2 regions of the Leptolyngbya sp. FACHB-711 genome follow, and region 2 is predicted to be linked to the other one. Evidence: riboswitches for the same ligand, from Rfam matches in the RefSeq annotation. Region 2 holds a riboswitch; the other holds the start of a gene.
The links. A riboswitch is a leader RNA that binds a small molecule or an ion and turns the genes downstream of it on or off. The one in region 2 is predicted to bind cyclic di-AMP.
Positions count from the first base shown of each region.

Region 1: another riboswitch for cyclic di-AMP. It lies ahead of H6F80_RS14375 (ArsB/NhaD family transporter); the one in region 2 lies ahead of ntrB (nitrate ABC transporter permease).

Region 1 is NZ_JACJOR010000346.1:11,583-17,237, forward strand. It holds gene lgt (prolipoprotein diacylglyceryl transferase) at 283-1,179, opposite strand; gene H6F80_RS29445 (hypothetical protein) at 1,181-1,384, shown strand; cyclic di-AMP (ydaO/yuaA leader) riboswitch at 1,475-1,662, shown strand; gene H6F80_RS14375 (ArsB/NhaD family transporter) at 1,778-3,115, shown strand; gene H6F80_RS14380 (LmeA family phospholipid-binding protein) at 3,223-4,062, opposite strand; gene H6F80_RS14385 (DUF4912 domain-containing protein) at 4,654-5,655, shown strand, end outside.
Region 2 is NZ_JACJOR010000547.1:2,921-16,019, reverse strand. It holds gene H6F80_RS27330 (thioredoxin domain-containing protein) at 1-889, opposite strand, end outside; gene H6F80_RS27325 (HD domain-containing protein) at 982-1,614, opposite strand; gene H6F80_RS27320 (M48 family metallopeptidase) at 1,776-2,648, shown strand; tRNA gene H6F80_RS27315 (tRNA-Leu) at 2,627-2,711, shown strand; gene argF (ornithine carbamoyltransferase) at 3,034-3,960, opposite strand; gene H6F80_RS27305 (Hsp20/alpha crystallin family protein) at 4,503-5,021, shown strand; cyclic di-AMP (ydaO/yuaA leader) riboswitch at 5,543-5,681, shown strand; gene ntrB (nitrate ABC transporter permease) at 5,805-6,659, shown strand; gene H6F80_RS27295 (ABC transporter substrate-binding protein) at 6,920-8,389, shown strand; gene H6F80_RS27290 (ABC transporter ATP-binding protein) at 8,435-9,274, shown strand; gene H6F80_RS27285 (universal stress protein) at 9,503-10,273, shown strand; gene H6F80_RS27280 (aldo/keto reductase) at 10,417-11,376, opposite strand; gene H6F80_RS27275 (NUDIX domain-containing protein) at 11,500-11,946, opposite strand; gene H6F80_RS27270 (DedA family protein) at 12,515-13,090, shown strand.

The DNA of each region.
Region 1 (5,655 bases), on a different contig from region 2:
TATGAAATCACACAAAAGTTAAATTTGTCGCACAGCACTGCGTCGTTCCTGTAAAAACTTTGAGAAAGCAAGAACTTCTGTAAAAACTAGATAAATCTCATCCGTAAATTCCCCCATTTGACCGTTCATCGGTAAAAGTAGGGTATAGATGCACCCTGATTCAAGCCCTGGAAATTGCTCTAGGGCTTTTCTGTTTTACGAAAGTGCTTTGGTAGATCCTCAGGCAGGTGCTGTGGATAAGCGGTTTGGGTGAGGTTTACTACGAAAGAAATCAAAATCAATTTATACCTGGCTTTTGTCCGAATCCTGAGCGTTTGCTCGCGCTGCTTCGTTTACTTCTGCGATCGACACGACATCCGGCAAAGATCGGTTGAGCGGATAGAGCCATAGTAAGCCGATCGCCCCGATCGCAATTCCAACTAGACTCACAACCTGAGCGATTCGCAGTGGACCGAGCATCAGGCTATCCATCCGCAGTCCTTCAATCCAGAAACGTCCCAGGCTGTAGCATACCAGATAGGTGAGAAAGAGGGTTCCCAGCTTCAGCGAAGACTTACCGCGCAGCCCCCGGAAAAACAGCACCATCAAAATTGCGAACACCCCCAAATTCCACAGCGATTCGTAGAGAAATGTGGGATGGAAATACTCAAACTGCGTATAGCCGGGAGGACGCTGCGCCGGAGGAATAAACAATTTCCAGGGCACATTCGTGGGTCTGCCAAATGCCTCAGAGTTAAAGAAATTGCCCCATCGCCCGATCGCCTGTCCCAAAATCAGAGACGGAGCCACCAGATCGGCAAGCTGCCAGAAGGGAACTTTGTTCAGTTTCGCAAAAATTAGCGTGGCGATCATGCCACCCAAAATCGCGCCGTGAATCGCAATGCCCCCATGCCAGATTGCAATCAGCTCTGAGGGATTGCTGGCGTATTTGTCCCATTCAAACGCCACATAGTAGATCCGTGCCGCCGGAATCGCTGCCACCACCAGCCAAATCGCCAGATCGCTCATTAAATCTGGATTGACACCGCGTTTTTTTGCCAAATAGGTCGATAACGTCACCCCGATCAGCACGGCTGAGGCAATCAGCAATCCATACCAGCGGATCGGCAGGGGTCCGATCATGGGTCCGGGAGACGTAAACACAGCGAGCCACAAATTTAATTGCCAGTTCAATTGCATAGTGCCTCAAGCGAAAAAAGCAATTCCCTTGATTGTATCGACTTCAGGAAAGGGGATTTGGGCAGGCATCAAGTCTGCAAATCGCAAAACGGTACGATCGCTGCCAAATCTGCATTCAAACCAAGAATGGTATGATGCCCGGAAAACCAGTGCTACGATTGAGCCAATCCTGGTGATTTCGTATCAAATCCGCTTGAATTGCTGAATTCAGTAAGGAATAAAGGAGCTTTTTCCCGACCCGAAGGCGAAACCTCCGATCGGCAATTTATCGGATTTCCCTAATTTCAAATCGCTGGAATCAAGTCAGCCTAATTCGACCGCCTTCATTCGATCGGCGCAATCGAAACGGAGGAATCAATTTTTGGGACGTATTTGCGGTCAGGATAATGCCTGGGTTTTAGCTTAGCGTTGAGTCTCGATTGCAAAAGGGCATTTCCCAGCCTTAGCCCGTCAACTAACTCCGTCGGCAAAGGGAGAAGACTGAGCAGAGACAGCATTTTTGTGACATTTCCGGGATGAATTTCTGGAATGAGTGATTGCAAAGATCTGGCTCCTCAGCTTCCCAAGTCTGTATCGTCTTATCGGAGAAGCGGGGAAGATGGAAAACTGGCAGGCATGGGTCGCAGGAGCAGCGTTTCTGGGCGTGATCCTGTTTGTAATGACCGAATGGATTCACCTTACAGTTGCAGCTTTTTTGGGCGCGCTGTTGCTGGTGTTTACCAACGTTATGACGCTGACTGAGGCGATCGACTACGTGGGCGGCAGCTATCCGACGCTGGCACTGTTTTTTGGCGTAATGGTGCTGGTGCGTGCCTTTGAACCCACCAAGATTTTCGACTACCTGGCGACCCAGATAGTCATCCTGGCAAAGGGGCAGGGAAAGCGGCTGCTGATTGGCATTATTGCGATTACCACGCCGATTTGTGCCGTGCTGCCGAATGCAACCACCGTTATGCTTCTGGCTCCGCTGATTCCGCCGATGGCACAGGAAGTAGGCGTTGACTTTGTGCCGCTGCTGATTTTGATGGTGTTTGTGGCAAATAGTGCCGGGCTGCTGACGCTGGTGGGCGATCCGGCAACGTTTATTGTAGGGGATGCAGTCAATATCAGCTTTCTGGATTACCTTACACAGCTCAGTCTGGGCGGCGCGGCGGCGATCGTCACCCTGCTGATCATGACCCCGTTCCTGTTTTCCCCTATCTGGCATAAGCAGCTAACCGACCTGGAACACTTGCCCCACCCCAAAATCAATCATCCCCGTGTTTTGGCGCTCGGCGGAATCATTGTGGTTGCGGTACTCGTGTTTTTTGTGGCAGGCGAATTGCTGCCAATTCCCGTTTCTCCGGCTGCGTCTGCTCTGCTCGGTGCTGCCCTGGCTCTCCTGCTGGCACACCAAAGCAAAATCGACACCGTTCACAATATTCTGCGCGATGTTGACTGGAGTACGCTGCTGTTTTTTATGAGCATCTTTGTCCTGATTGGCGGACTCGAAAAAACAGGCATTATTGGAAATTTATCAGGACTTCTTGCCGTCATCCTCGGTCAAAATATCTTGCTGGGTTCCCTGGCATTGCTCCTGTTTGTGGGTCTTATTTCCAGCGTCGTGCCCAATATTCCCCTGGTCGTGGCAATGGTTCCTCTGCTGAAGCAGTATGTCGTTAACGTGGGGCTGGTGAGCGCAGAAGTGCTAACTCCCGACTTTAACGGGCAGTTTCCCACTGAAGTCCTGCCCCTGTTTTACGCAATGATGTACGGTGCAACGCTGGGCGGTAACGGAACGCTCGTTGGTGCATCGTCTAACATTGTGGCGGCAGGAATTGCAGAACAGCACGGCAAGCGTATTCCGTTCCAAACTTTTCTGCGATACGGGATTCCGGTCATGCTGATGCAGTTGTTGACGGCGGCGATCTATATGGTGGGGAGGTTTTTTCTTTAGTTAGTGAACCGGAGTTGATAAGCGGGAGTTGGTAAGCGGGGGAGCCGAGGGGATGAGGAAATGAGGGGTGAGCTGGCAGGTTTACTGCACCCGATCGCGATAACTTCTTACGCTGGTACTACATTAACCCTCCCCCGGCACACCAGCCTTTCCGCTTCCAAAAGGAGTTCCTGAATCTCGACTTCCTGACCGAGATCAATCGCAAACCGATGGAGATGGGGCAGTGGAGTTCCCTGGGTTGCGGTGAGCGTGGGCAACAGTTCGGGACGATCAAGGCAAAGCTGGCTGCCGTTGAATTGCGTAATTCCGGTTCGCAGCAAAAAGGGGAGGCGAGGCAAAGCAGTTCCTTGTTGGAGCGAATCGATCGCAGGTTCTCGGACGGGGGAATTATTCATTGCACTTGCCAAAATGCCGCCAAGGATAAGCTGCTGATTGCCGAGTTCAATTTGGGGCTGAGTGATGTGAATCGTACCTGTTCCAATCGCAGCAGTGAGTTCCGGGGGCAAGAGGTGGCGCGTTTCGGGCTGAAATAGAGCGGTCATTAAGTCGGATAGCGCAGTTGCCAGCAGGGGAGCCTGAAGCGAAGCGGTGAGATCGCGCTGGTGCAGCGTCAGATTACCAAAGACCGGGACGACTTCGAGCAATTGGAGGGGTTTGCCGCGAAGAACCTGCCCAAAATTGACGCGAATATTTTCGCCTGTCAGCGCAACCTGACTCAGATGGAGCCCTTGATAAACTGCCTGCCGTGCAGCGATCGACACTTTTGGCACATAGCCTGAGAGGAGTTGTCGATCGCCTCCTTCAAGCTGAAATTGCAGATCTGCGACAGACTCAACCTGTGATCGCAGCCACAGCCGAACTGCCGGAGCCAGAACGCTGCTAATCAGCCGACTTTGCCGAGAATCGGGTTGGGGTGCAGGTTCCTGAGTGGGGCGATCGGTAGACATGATGGTGTGTAAAAAATGAACAGGTCTTAGAGTCAGCCTTAGCATGGCCAATATGCCTTAGCCATTGTGACAGTCTAGACGGCTTGTGCAAATAGAGAGTTGCCGACAAGCAAAAGCACTGCGTACCCTACAACACCTATTCAGGCGATCGACTGCTAAGCAACGGCAGACGATTGGGGTGAGCATCTCCTCTAAGCAGATAGGGATTCCCAGCACTCTGGAAGGACAACTTTCTTACATTCCGTTTTTCAGGGCTTCTAGCGTAACTGACAGTTGGCTCGCAATGTCATGAAACTTTGATATTGTCGATCCCACAACCCGATCCCAAACGGGCATTTGTCAGAAAATCATGACATTATTGCTGTTCCGATCGCTGAGTTTCCGTTGATCTCACTAGAATCAGGCTTTGAACTACTTGATTCTTAGGCTGATTTTCTGCAAGATAGGGACACATTGATCCCCTGCGATCCCAAAGACTGATGGGTTTGATATTGGATTGAACTCCCAGCTTTATTCAGTCGTTTCTGTTCTCTTTCTCAGCTTTGAATCAAGGCACTCATGCTCAAACGATAGACATCTGGAGGTCTGACCATGTCAACAGAACGTCCGCCGATCGAAGAAATGACCCTCCGGCAGCTCCGCCGAATTGCGAGCGAGTTGGGCATCTCGCGTTATAGCCGCATGAGAAAAGACCAGTTGCTTAGCTCAATCCAGGAAATTCAGCGGGCGCGGTTTGTTTCCAGTTCAACTCGTTCTTTAGAAGCACAGGCAGAAGTGGAAGCAGCGAAATTTGATGTTGGGCTTGATGTAGAGCAAACTGAACAAATTGAGGCAGCCTTAGCTCTTGCCGTTGTAGATGAGGGATTGCCTGAGTTGCCAGATGGCTATAGCGAAACCCGCATCATGCTGCTGCCCCGTGACCCGCAATGGGCTTATGCCTACTGGGATATTCCTAAGGCTCGAAAAGAAGAACTGCGCCAGCAGGGGGGCGTGCGTTTGGCACTGCGGTTTTATGACGTGACTGATATCAATGTTGAAATTCAGCGTCCGCACAGCTTACAGCAATATGAATGCGACGAACTGGCGCGGGAGTGGTACTTGCCAATTCCGGTAAGCGATCGAGATTACGTGGTGGAAATTGGCTACGTGGCGTTTGACGGTCGCTGGCTGATGCTGGCGCGATCGGCTCCGGTGCGAATTCCGCCTGTTTATCCCTCAGACTGGATCGATGACCAGTTCATCACTGTTGTTTGGGAAGATGACCTGCGCGGCAAGACGGTGAAGGAGCTTCCTCATCCGACCCGACAGTTGGCAAGTGTGGCAAGCGTTGCTAGTCCTGTTTACGATCGCGTGTTTGAAATGGCGCAGTCTGCCGAGACGCAGCGCGTTGCAGGGTCTGTATTTGGTTCGATGCAGCAGGTTCCCGAAGAGGCAATCAGCTCCTATGTTTTCCCATCGGGGGTAGGCAAGTGGGCAGTGCCAACGGCTTCCGGGATGGGAATGTCGGGCGCAGGCATGATGGGCAGCACAGCTTACACCACCTCTGGCATGGGAATGTCCGGCGTGGGCATGGGTGCGGCTAGAATGTCGGGC
Region 2 (13,099 bases):
TACCGTCGATCGATCGGGCAAAGGCAGGTTCCTGAATTCCGATCGCCCACAGCTCCGCCAGATACTCAATGATCTGCCCGTTGTCATAAAGCATTTTCTCAAAGTGAGGCACTGTCCAGGTCGGATCAACCGTATAGCGATGAAACCCACCCGCCACATGGTCATAAATGCCACCCAATGCCAGATCCATGCCGCGCTGCTGGCAAACGGTCAGCCGATTCAAATCCGGGTCATTGTGCTGAAACCGAACACTGTGCAGGGCAGTCATCGCGTGAGGAATCATGGGAAATTTTGGCCCTCCTCCCTTCGCGGCTAGTACCGTCAGACTGACCCGTAGCCCTTCCTGCAAGCGTTCTTCAGAGAGTTCGCCATTTCCCTCGATCGTCGCGCCCTGCTTCAACCGTTCCCGCAGCTCGTCCGTCACTGCCTGAAGCTTGACTGCCTCGGTGTCGTAAAAATTTCGGAGTGCCTGAATGACCTGCAAAAAGCTCGGTCGCCCGTACTTCGCCTCTGGCGGAAAGTAAGTTCCCCCATAAAAAGGCAGGAGATCGTGCGGCGACAGAAACACATTCAGGGGCCAGCCGCCTTGTCCCGTCATGAGCTGGAGTGCCTGCATATAAATGCTGTCAATGTCCGGGCGTTCTTCGCGATCGACCTTAATTGCCACATAGTTCGCGTTTAGATAATCGGCAACGATCGGATCAGAAAACGCTTCGCCCTCCATCACCGTACACCAGTGGCAGCTAGAGTAGCCGATCGACAAAAAAATCGGCTTGTTCTCCTGTTTTGCTTTCTCTAATGCCTCATCGCACCACGACCACCAGTCGATCGGGTTATCGGCATGTTTGCGGAGATAAAGGCTCTGAGTCTGAGCGAGGCGATTGGTCATAACAGCAGCCGGAACGCTTCACTGTTGAGTCTAGCGTTTTAGCTTGATTTACGAAGGGCTGATGACAAAGGGCTGCTTGCCTCAGTCATTTCCTATAGAGTTGCCTGCTGCGCCGCTTGCTCCGCAGTTTCCCGCAGGGGTAATCGAATATATCCCGCAGCCACACTCTCCGCCACAATTGCTTCGACCCACTCCCACAAATCAGGCGTGCCCTGCTTAACCGGTTCCATCCGCTTCCAGACCTGATCGATCGAAACGCCGTGTTTCTTCCAGGTTCCGCCTGCCGTTTTGTAGTTGTGCAAGAGGGGCTGAATGCGATCGAGTGCAGCCGCAAATTGAGCCGTTGCCGTTTCCCGCGCTTCAAACTCTTCCCATAAAAGACGCAGCTCGGCTTCCAGATCCGGCGGCAATAAGCCAAAAATGCGATCGGCGGCACGCTGTTCTCGATCGGCTTTGTCCAGATTGCCCTGCACGTCGTAGCAAAAGGTATCGCCTGCATCAATTTCAACCAGATCGTGAATCAGCAGCATTTGAATCGCGCGGCTCATGTCTGTTCCCGCAGGGGCGTACTCTGCCAGCACGATCGCCATGATTGCCAGATGCCAGGAATGCTCTGCGCTGTTTTCCTGCCGTGATGCATCGACCAGCAGGGTTTGCCGCAGGATGTGCTTAAGGCGATCAATTTCCAGGATGAATTGAATTTGTTGGGTGAGTCGTTGCTGCACGGTGGGAGGTGGAGGGAGGTGGGCTGACGCTTTATTTTAGTGTGAATGGGGGTGGGAGATGAGGGGGTGAGCGTCTTGATCGCGTTTAGATTGAATCAGTGGGTATGTAGGGGGTTTGATTAGAATGGGAGCAGGCACTTTTTCACCACACGATTGCCCCTATGTCTCTTCCCAAATCTCTGCTGGTCGGTTTAACTTCTAACGACTTTCGCCATCCGCTCGATCGTGAGGCAACTCAGGCACTCAAGCAGATTCCGGGGATGGATTTAGTTGTGCGATCGGTGCTTGGACCTGTGGCAGAACGATTCTTCTATTTAGAAAATATTGCGTCTAGCATTTTGGTGAGCGATCAGCAGTTGCCTCATTTACATCAGCTGCTGCTGGAAGCCTGCAAAATTCTTGACCTGGAACCGCCTCAGCTTTATGTGCGGCAGCATCCGGTTCCCAATGCCTACACTTTTGCAATGCGAGGCAAACAGCCGTTTATTGTGCTGCATACATCGCTGATTGATATGCTCACATCTGAAGAAACCCAGGCAGTGATCGCTCACGAATTGGGGCATCTCAAGTGCGAACACAGTGTTTATATGACCCTAGTGAATGTGCTGGTGCTGGCTGCCGGACAGGTTCCCTCCTGGGGTGCGGTGCTGGCACAGAGTTTGCAGACTCAGTTAATGGAATGGGTGCGCTGTGCAGAATTTACCTGTGATCGCGCTGCGTTGCTGGTTGCTCAAGAGCCGCGTGTGGTTGCCTCGGTGCTCATGAAACTAAGTGGCGGTTCGCCTACGCTTGCCTCTCAGCTCAATCTGGATGCATTTTTAGCACAGGCGCGATCGTATGACACCATGACCACCGATGATGTGGGCAAGCTGCTGCGCCAGATGCAAACCACGCCGCTAAGCCATCCCCTCCCGGTACTTAGAGCTAGAGAAGTCGATCGTTGGGCAAGCAGCCAGGAATACGCAGGGATTCTCCAGAAGCGATCGATGCGCTATAATGATGAGGCTGAAAAGGGCGGATGGCGAAACTGGTAGACGCACCACACTCAAAATGTGGCGAGGTAACCCCTCATGGGAGTTCGATTCTCCCTCTGCCCATAGACTTAAGTAAATTACTAAAATTAAATTAGTAAAGAAGTGAATTAGTAAAGCTGAATTACTCAAGCAAGATTAAATTCGAGGAGGGTTCGGATCATGGCTCAACGGTTGAAGCGATGGGAATCTCCCCGCAAGCAGGGCAGAAACGATAAAGGAAAAGGCGGCAGTGCCCGACAGCGACAGCTCCGCAAACAAACTCAAATGCTGCGGAAGAAACTGAAGGACGGCAACCCATCTAATCAAAATTCAAACCGATCGGGGGAAGGGACACTATCTCTTCCCTCTTTTTTTATTCAATTCCCTCTCTTTCAATCCACTTTGTTCACTCCACGCCCAACACACTTACCAGCAATGCCTTTTGAGCATGCAGCCGATTTTCTGCCTCGTCCCAGACCCGCGATTGGTTGCCTTCGATCACGCCGTTTGTAATCTCCTCGCCGCGATGTGCCGGAAGACAGTGCAGCACGATCGCCTTTGAGTCGGCTTTATTCATCAGGTCTTCATTCACCTGGTAGGGCATAAAAACGGGAATGCGGCTGTCTGCCAGATCTTCCTGTCCCATACTCGCCCAAACATCGGTGTAAACAATTTGTGCGCCCTGAACGGCGGCTTGCGCGTCCTGAGTGAGGGTCACTTCGGTTCGATCGCCTGCGATCGCTTTTGCCTGCTCCAGAACTCCGGCGTTTGGTTCAAAGCCAGCAGGAGCAGCAACCCGAACGTTCATACCGCTTAAGGCACAGCCCAACATCAGGGAGTTTGCCATGTTGTTGCCATCGCCGACATAGGCAAGCGTTAAACCGTCGAGCTGTCCAAATTCTTCTTTGATGGTCTGCAAGTCGGCTAACACCTGACAGGGATGCTCCAGATCGGTGAGAGCATTAATCACGGGAATTTTGGCATAGCGGGCAAAGGTTTCAAGCTCCTGCTGCTCGTAGGTGCGAATCGCCAGCACATCCAGATAGCGATCGAGCACTCGCGCTGTATCTTCCACGGGTTCTCCCCGGCTCACCTGGGTGACGTTGACGTTGAGATCCAGTACTTGCCCGCCGATTTGATACATTGCCGCCGAGAAGCTAACTCTGGTGCGTGTCGAAGCTTTGGTAAACAGCAGACCCAGAATCTTTTCGCAGCGCGGGTTGAGCTTCTTTGCTTTCAAGTCGATCGCCAGATCCAGCAAATCCCGCAGTTCTGCCACACTTAAATCCGCCATGCTTAGCAGATCCCGCCCATATAATGTCGCTACGCTCATTTCTGAAGCTTGATAGTAGGGGTTTCTTGAATTCCGGAAACTAAAACCCTACCAGATTTTCTGCGATCGTGCAGTGTTCAATTCAACTCCTGAGCAATTCTCGTTCTGTCACCAAGAACTTTTTCCTTCTACCGCCTAGGGGCTTGACTCAGCAGACTGAATTCGAGCATCAGCAAAGAGGGAGCCGTTCTTATCCTACTCGCCTGAATAAATCTCCAAAAGAAATCGGATTACAAGTGTTGGCACAGCAGTTGGTAGGCTCAGGCTTTGTCCGTTTACTCAAGTAACTTACTTAAGTAACGACTGAAATTTGAAGTACTTTGCCATACCTTCAAGCTAGCAAACCGCTTTGTTACCTCTCAACTCGACTTAAGCTTCAAAAATTGTTTGCGTACAATGCGCTTACTTATTCACTCGATCGTCTTTTTTCGGGAAACTTCACCATTCCTGTACAGTTCTCCTCACTGTCTCCGGGTTGAGGTGCAAGACATAATCAAAACATGAGGATTAAACGTTTCAATTACCCCACACAAGATAGAGCGATGTTAGTGAGATATTGGAATCCTTGGCGCGAAATGGAAACGCTCCGCCGTCAAATGGATCGAGTGTTTGATGAGATTGCAGTACCGAGCGAATACAGCTGGGCTCCGGCGATCGAACTACATGATAGCGGTGAAACATTTACGCTGAAAGCTCAACTTCCCGGCATGGATGTGAAAGATATCAACGTTGAAGTGAGCCGTGAAGCAGTTGCTCTCTCCGGTGAGTATCGCAGTGAGCAGCAGGGCGAAACCAACGGCATTATGAAGTCCGAGTTTCGCTACGGTAAATTCCGCCGCATTGTGCCGCTTCCGGTTACTGTGCAGAACGATCAGGTTCAAGCCGAATACAAAGATGGCATCTTGACCCTGACGCTGCCCAAAGTCGTCGAAGTTCGCAACAAAGTGGTGAAGCTGAATCTGACAGACTTGGCTCAGCCTACGATCGAGCCGACGACCGAACCCGCGACAGCAGCCGTCACCGGATCGAATGAGGCACAGGCTACCGAAGCCAACAGCTAAGAGCTTAAGCGGTTTTGAGCCGCCTCTGGAGTAAGCGACACGCAAATTAGACAAATTAGATTTGAGTTAAACAGATAGCGCAATAAGCAGGAGGTCGATCGCCTCTTGCTTTTTTGTATTTTTGTATTGGTACACCATTTTTGTATTGGTACACCAATGGTTTAATAAACCAATTTTTATCTATCTTCAATGCATCAATTTTCTGCATCAAATCATAATTTCTGCATCAAATCCTAAAGCTAAAGCTGATATTACTCCTGCTAAACCTGCCTTGACATTCATATTTACTGCACTCACCTGCACTCACCGTTCTTCAACCAACTTTATTGAAATCATTTACAGCGTTTATTTCTGCGTTCGACTTAGAAACGCAACGTTTGTAATCAAAAATTCGCAAAATCGATCGCCTACCTTCGGCTGAATAAGCAAACACAATGGTGAAAGCAATTCGATTGCTTTAGCAGTAGAGAGATTGACGGACGCAATGGGCGATGTTAGTATGGATGCACTTCAAATTAATCTCGAACAGTCAGCTTAATTCAGTCTCACCCTAACCAAAGAAGACTGAAGCGGAGGAACCAATATTGGGGCGTATCGCAAGAAGGACACCTCTCAGTCCTAGCCCGTCAGCTAACTCCGTCGGCATTGAGGGGAGACTGAAGCTTTTGGCAATTTGTCTTTGGATAACCGTCTTTGGGCAACCGTGCTAAAGCTCGTCAGTATCCTTGACTGTTGGACAGTGGTTCCGTTGTTCTGTCCACCTTCAACCCTGAGGAGTTCAGGATGGTTGTACAATTTGTGGGTTCGATCGCCGTTGCCGGACAAGCAGCCTGGAGGCGTGTGCAGCCAGTCGTGCTGCAAGAAACTGTGCTGCTGCCTGCGTTGGGATTTGCAGGTCTGATTTTGCTGTGGTGGATAATTGCCCTGTTTAACAGCGACCTGATGCCCACCCCGCCAGAGGCACTTCAGGCAAACATGGACTATTTGCTGCATCCGTTTTATCGTCGTGGTCCTGGCGATTTGGGAATTGGTTGGCTGTTGATGGCAAGTTTGCGGCGCGTTTTGATTGGCTTTAGCCTAGGCGCACTGGTTGCAATTCCCGCCGGATTTCTGATTGGGATGTCGCGTCAGGCAATGCTGGCACTCAATCCGATTATTCAAATCCTGAAGCCCGTTTCGCCTCTGGCCTGGCTGCCGATCGCCTTGGCAATTTTTAACCTGGCAGACCCTTCTGCGATTTTCGTCATCTTCATTACGTCGCTCTGGTCAACGATTATTAACACTGCACTTGGCGTATCCAGCGTCTCCAAAGATTATCTGGATGTGGCGAGAGTCCTGGAAATGCCTCAGTGGAGACGAGTTATCAAAATTATTCTGCCTGCCAGTCTGCCCTATATCTTCACCGGGCTGCGCATTAGCCTGGGCATTGCATGGCTGGTGATCGTCGCAGTCGAGATGCTGACCGGAGGTGTAGGCATTGGCTTCTTTGTCTGGGATGAGTGGAGCCGCTTGAACCTTAGCTCGGTCTTCCTGGCGGTGGTTGTAATTGGGCTAACCGGGCTGATTCTGGACTTTATCGTGGTCAAAATTCAGCAGTTTGTCACTCGTCGTCGTTTTCGATCGCAGTCGGCAGCCTAATCAAGTGGGGGAATCCGGGGGTGAGGGGTAAGTGAGCAGGGGATAAAATCTCTCGATCGCCCTTGCGTCAGAGCTTCCTAATCTACTTCATCAGCTTTGCGTCAATCATTTCCACAGTCTCTCTACTGTCTGTTGAATCAGGTTGAGCAGCAAGACGCTCCCCATTTATAGAACGAACCGCAAAACCCGCTCCTCACCTCCCCATTCTCTCATCCCTCCGACTTTCCATCCTTTATCCACTCCCCACTCCCCAAACCAATATGAACCACGATCGTCTCAATCGACGTGACTTCTTAAAAGGATTCGGAGCTTCGGTCGCTGCAACGACGCTGGCTTCCTGTGCGGTAAGTGCGAATAGGGCGCCGCAAGGACTGCCGCAAATGGCGGCTGAAGTAGAACCGATCATCGATCCCCAAACGCTGGAAAAACCGAATTTAACGATTGGCTATGTACCTGTCAATGACTGCGCTCCCTTTGCGATTGCCTGGGAAAAAGGCTTCTTTCGCAAATATGGCTTGAACGTGAAGCTTAGCCGCGAAGCAAGCTGGGCAACCTCACGAGATGGCGTAATTTTTGGTCGGCTGGATGCGTCACCCGTGGTTTCAGGAGCCGTGACCAATGCCCGAATTGGCGCAGAAGGTGCGCGCCATGCCCCGATGTGTGCCGCAATGACCATCCACCGCCATGGCAATGCAATGACCATGAATCGTGCCATGTGGGAATCGGGGATTCGCCCCTGGCATGAGTACAAGGGTGATTTGGAGGCATTCGGGCGGGATTTCCGTCGCTATTTTGAAGGTCTGCCCTCGGATCAGCGAATTTGGGCAGTGGTTCTCAGTTCGGCGATTTATGAATATTTCATTCGCTATGTCTCGGCTGCCGCAGGCGTTGATCCGTTGAGCGAATTTCGCGTGATTATTGTGCCGCCGCCCCAAATGGTAACGAATATGCGAATTGGTGCAATGCAGGCATACATGGTGGCAGAACCCTGGAACACTCGCGCAATTCGGGGGAATGAAGGAATTGGCTTCACCTTTGCTCAAGGAAAGGAAGTCTGGCGCGGACATCCTGATCGCCTGCTAGCAGTGATGGAGCCTTTTATTAATGAAAATCCCAAGACGTATCGATCGCTGGTGAAAGCCATGATCGAAGCCTGTCAGTATTGCAGCAAGCCGGAGAATCGCGCCGAAGTTGCAAAGATTATCACCGGGCGATCGTTCACCGGAGCCAGACCGAAAACCTGCAAAACCCCGCCCCTGATCACGCCGGACAATCTGCCTTCACTGCCCGAATGTGCAACCAAGTTTACGGGTCCAGGCATTATTGGCGAATATAACTATGGCGGTTTTGATAGCAAAGACCGGACGATCGCTGCCGCCGATACCACCATTTTTTACGACTTCCCAACCGACCTCGCCGAACCCGCCAACGCCCATTCCACCTTCTTGTGGCGATCGCAAAGTCTCTGGCTGATGACGCAAGCCGCCCGCTGGGGACAGATTCCCGAAATTCCGGCAAACGCAGACGAGCTGACGAAAAAAGCCTGGCGATCGGACCTCTACCGCGACATCGCTGCCGAAATGGGCATTAACTGCCCCAGCGAAGACTACAAAGTAGAACCCGCTACTGTCTTTATCGACCAGAAAGGATTCGATCCCAGCGACCCGGTCGGCTACTTGAAAAGCTTTGAAATTCGAGCCGATCGCCCCAAACCCTTCTATTTATCCTAGCTGACCCCTCACCCCTTACTCACCCCCTCACACCCGGAGAACCTCATGATCAAACCGCTTACCTTCCCCGCCACCGATCGCCTGCGTGACCCAGCCGAGTTTCTTAGGATTGAGAATGTAACCAAAGCTTATCCTGCCGCCGGAGGTGGCCAGACCGTGATTCTGGATGGCATCAATCTGACGATCGGCGCAGATGAATACATCTCAGTCATCGGGCATTCGGGCTGCGGCAAATCGACCCTGCTGAAGATTGTGGCAGGTCTAGAACAGGCAACGTCTGGTTCTGTTTGGCTCGAAGGGCGCGAAGTGCGTAAACCCGGAGCGGAGCGCATGATGGTATTTCAGCAATACTCGCTGCTGCCCTGGCTCACGGTGCGAGAAAACGTTCGGCTGGCAGTGGATGAAGTGTTGAGGAACCTCTCTTCAGCAGAAAAGCGGGAAATTGTCAACGAACATCTGGCAATGGTGAATCTGACCCCTGCGGCAGAAAAATATCCTGATGAGCTTTCGGGCGGCATGAAACAGCGAGTGGGGATTGCTCGCGCTTTAGCGATTCGTCCCAAGGTGCTGCTGATGGATGAACCCTTTGGCGCGCTCGATGCGCTGACACGGGGCAAGCTCCAGCGGCAAGTCCTGGATATCTGGGAAAACCACCGTCAGGCGGTCATGATGATTACTCACGATGTGGATGAGGCGTTGTATATGTCCGATCGAATTATCTTAATGACGAATGGACCTGCTGCCCAAATTGGCGAAATTTTGGAAGTTCCCTTTGCCCATCCGCGCCAGCCGAAGGAGCTGCGAGAACTGCCTGAATACTACGAACTGCGGAACCACGCGCTCAACTTCCTCGATCGTCATTTCGGACACGATGACCAACTTTAATCTTTGTTAAATTAAGCCCGTTCTATTCCTAAAGAGGACTGTGTAGGGCAAATAGGAAGCTTTACACTGCAATTGATCCCTCTAATGTTTCTGTTGATTCCTGTCTGTTTTTCATTGATCCCAAAGCTTGTTTCCCTTAGGAAACTGTAAAGCGATCGCTTAAATTTCACGCTGACCCGTCTGCCGCTTTTAGCTTCCATTTCCTCACTTGCTCCTCCAACACCGACTATGAGAATTCAACCGATGCTGCTGCGCCTGCAAAGCGCGCTTGGACAAGACAACCTCAGTGAGCAAATGCTTTTGTATCCGGGTGTCGCGCCGACGCAGAATTCTTTTGCTGAGATGTCAAGCAGTTCCGCCAAGGGAGCAATTGACGCTACTGAGGCAACTTCGGAATCGATCGACGAAACGACCAATATTGTCATCAGCTACAATGGTTCTCCGAATAGCCAAACTGCTCTCGATTTTGCCTTCTGGATTGCTCATCAAACGAAACTCGCGACCAACAAATCTGTTACCGTTCACGTCGTCTATGTGCTGGATAGCTGCAACTCGCTCCAGTTAACTTGCGCTGCCGCTCCTGATCTGAACGGACTCCGATCGCAGTCTCTTCAAAAAGCGCAGGTTGGCGGTCTCCCCTCGATTCAGAAGCAAACTGCAACGGCAGTTCAATCCAAACCCCAATCGCAGGCAGCAGCCGTCTATCAACCCAGAACGATTCAAACCCAGTCAGCCCGATCGCTAACCGATTCCCTTGAGACTGCCGATCGCATCCTGTGGCAGGCTCGCTGTCTAGCTGATGAATGGCGTGGTTCTCTAGAGGCACATTTGCGCTTTGGGGCAGTGGCGATCGAGCTGCGTCAGGTAGTGGAGGCTGTAAAGGCAGATGTGCTGATGGTAGGCTGTACGACCGGAGAACATTCCCTGATCCAGCAGTTGCTCACCCCAGCGTTTCCCTGCCCGATCCTGGGCATTCCGCACGAGCTAGAAAAGCAGTAGGAAATTAGCGGGGCGTTGCTCAATCGAAGGATAAATGGTTGAGTTGAACATGGCTGGGCAGCCCCCTAAATCTCCCAATTTTGGAGGGCTTTGAGCGTGTAAAGGTCATACACAGAATCCTTGCCGCGACCTACGAACGAAGCCTAAAGAAATCGCTGCTGGTGCGGGCGAGTTGCCTGATCGATGCGATCAATTTCTTCTTGCGTGAGGCTCCAGCCCAGTGCGCCTGCATTCTGTTGGGCCTGGCTCCCATTCTTTGCACCTGGAATTGGGACAACGTTACCCTGAGCAATCAGCCAGTTCAGCGAAACTTGGGCGGGAGTGCGATCGTATTTTTCGCCGATTTGCTTTAGCAACATTATCACCGGAGCCAATTTTTCCACGCCACCTCTGCTGAAGCGAGGGTCTAGCTTGCGCGCGCCCGTCGGGTCTTGATAATTTTCAGGAGTGTATTTTCCGGTAAGCAAACCCTGCGCTAATGGGCTGTAAGCCAGAATCATGATGCCCAGCTCTTTTGCTGCTGCCATAACGCCATTGTGCTCGATCTGACGCGCCAGCAGCGAATACTGCATTTGATTCACCGCCAAAGGAACACCGCGCTTTGCCAGTAGCTCGTGCGCCTGTCGCATCTGATCCGCCGAATAGTTGCTCACGCCGATCGCCTTAATTCTGCCGCGTTTTACTTCGTCAGCCAGTGCCTCCATCAAGGTGGGCTGTCCCATGAAAAAGTCAAAGGGCTGGTGAACTTGATACAGCTCTACGGTGTCACGCTGGAGCCGCTTCAAACTTGCAGTCAGCGCATCAGCAACAGCACTTTTTCCAAACCGCCAGGGCAGCGGGAAGTACTTCGTTGCAATGTAGACAGGCTGATTGGTTTGCTGCATAAACTGTCCCAGCAGCGTTTCTGACTTGCCCAATCCGTAGATTTCTGCGGTATCAAAAAAATTAACGCCTGACTCTAGAGCGGTCTTGAATGCCTGCTCGACTGAACTTGCATCGTAATCTTTGCCATAAGTCCAAAACAGGTTGTCGCCCCATTGCCAGGTGCCGATTCCCAGAGGCTTGATTGTCAAACCGCTAGAGCCGATCGAGAGGATATCCATTGTTTGCTTTATAAAACTTTACAATTACTTCATAGTGTAGCCCAGATACTCAGGATCAGGCGTAAGCCGATCGAGATAACTGCATCAACCGTCAGCAGCAGAAATCAGTATCAGGAGCCACTCTTAGGAGTCAGGCGACTTCTCTTTTAACTGCTTCAGTATCAGGTAGCGATCGATAATGGCGCGGGTTGCTTCTGACATTCGCACTTGGTCGCCAAGCTGATAAAACCGCAGTTCGCGAATCTCGTGGGTTGGCTGCGGCGTTCCCTGCGCTTCAACGAGAAATACTTTGTGCTCATCGCGCACCCAGCCCGACTTACGCCAGCGAATGTGTCCGGTGTAGCTAAAGAGATACTGCATTGAAATTGTTTTGAGGGTTGTTTCTTCTTGCAGTTCCCGAATCGTTGCCGCCTTGCGCGATTCTCCTTTTTCGGCAGCTCCTCCAGGTAATAAAAATCGTCCGCTCTTGCCCGCCACGAGCAGCACACCCTGAGGCGTATCAACGAGCGCAGTACCTCTACGCCGCTTACGGACGGCTTTTTTTAGCAGTTTTGAAGGGGTGGTTTGCACAAACTAATTAATGAGAGGGTGAAGGGTCAAAAGATAGTTTTGGGTGAAGAAGCAAAGATACCAATGGTTTGAAAACTTGATTGAAAATGCGAATCGCTTCATTCACAATTCATTCAGTGCGTGATTTGATTAACTCACTGAAACCCCTCCAATTTTTTGATTTGCTCCACTCTTCTTTTATAATAACGAACCCTATCCGAAGGCTGGTTTGGATCTTGCCTCAGTCTGTCCTGAGAAACGGCAAATTCTAGAAAAAACACTAGTCGTCGGGTAGTCGCTGCTCGAGGTTCTGCTTGTTACGCTACCCAAAGTGACCGATCGTCGAATCGGTATGCAGCAATACAGCTTAAACTTAAAGCTGCAACGCAGTATCAACGGGCGATCGCCTGAACGGAGAGCGGTTTTGAGCGAACAGCTTTTAGCTCATCTTAGTATCCGTGTTCAGAATTATGCGATTACGCTTTGGGGAACTGCGAAGCGATTGAAATTGCATCAAATAATACTAAAACTCAGCTTGAAACTCTCAGCCCCCGATTACGTCAAGGACAGGAAAACTTAAACATCAGCTATGCAAACTGGCTATTTCGGAATTGTGATTTTAATGGTGGTTTCCCCCGTTCCACCTGAAGTGTTTATGCCGCTTGCAGGCTTTATGGCAGCGCAGGGAAAACTGCATTTTGTTTATGTTGTCTTGTCCGGGGTCGTGGGCTTTTTGCTAAGCATTTTCCCCTGGTACATTGGCGGTCGCATTTTGGGAAAGCAAGGCTGGCGAAAGCTGATCGATCGACAGCCGAAATGGCTCACGGTTTCTCCGGCAAAGCTGCAAAAAGCAAATCGCTGGTTCCGTCGCTACGGGGGGCAGGCGTTGCTCATTTCCCTGCTGCTGCCCGGACTTCGCAATATCATGGCAGTCCCTGCTGGGATTAGCGGAATGTCTACGCTAAAGTTTCTGCTGTATACGAGCTGCGGCGCGGTAAGCTGGCTATCGCTGTTGACCTACACCGGGTATGTGCTGGGCGACCGATACGAGCTAATCAACACTTACTTCAGCTCAACCACTACCCTCTTTTTGATGAGTGTGGGAGCCATTGCACTCTGCATTTTGGGCGTTCGCTTTTTCCTGCGACGGAAAGCGACCCTGTAGTTCCCACTT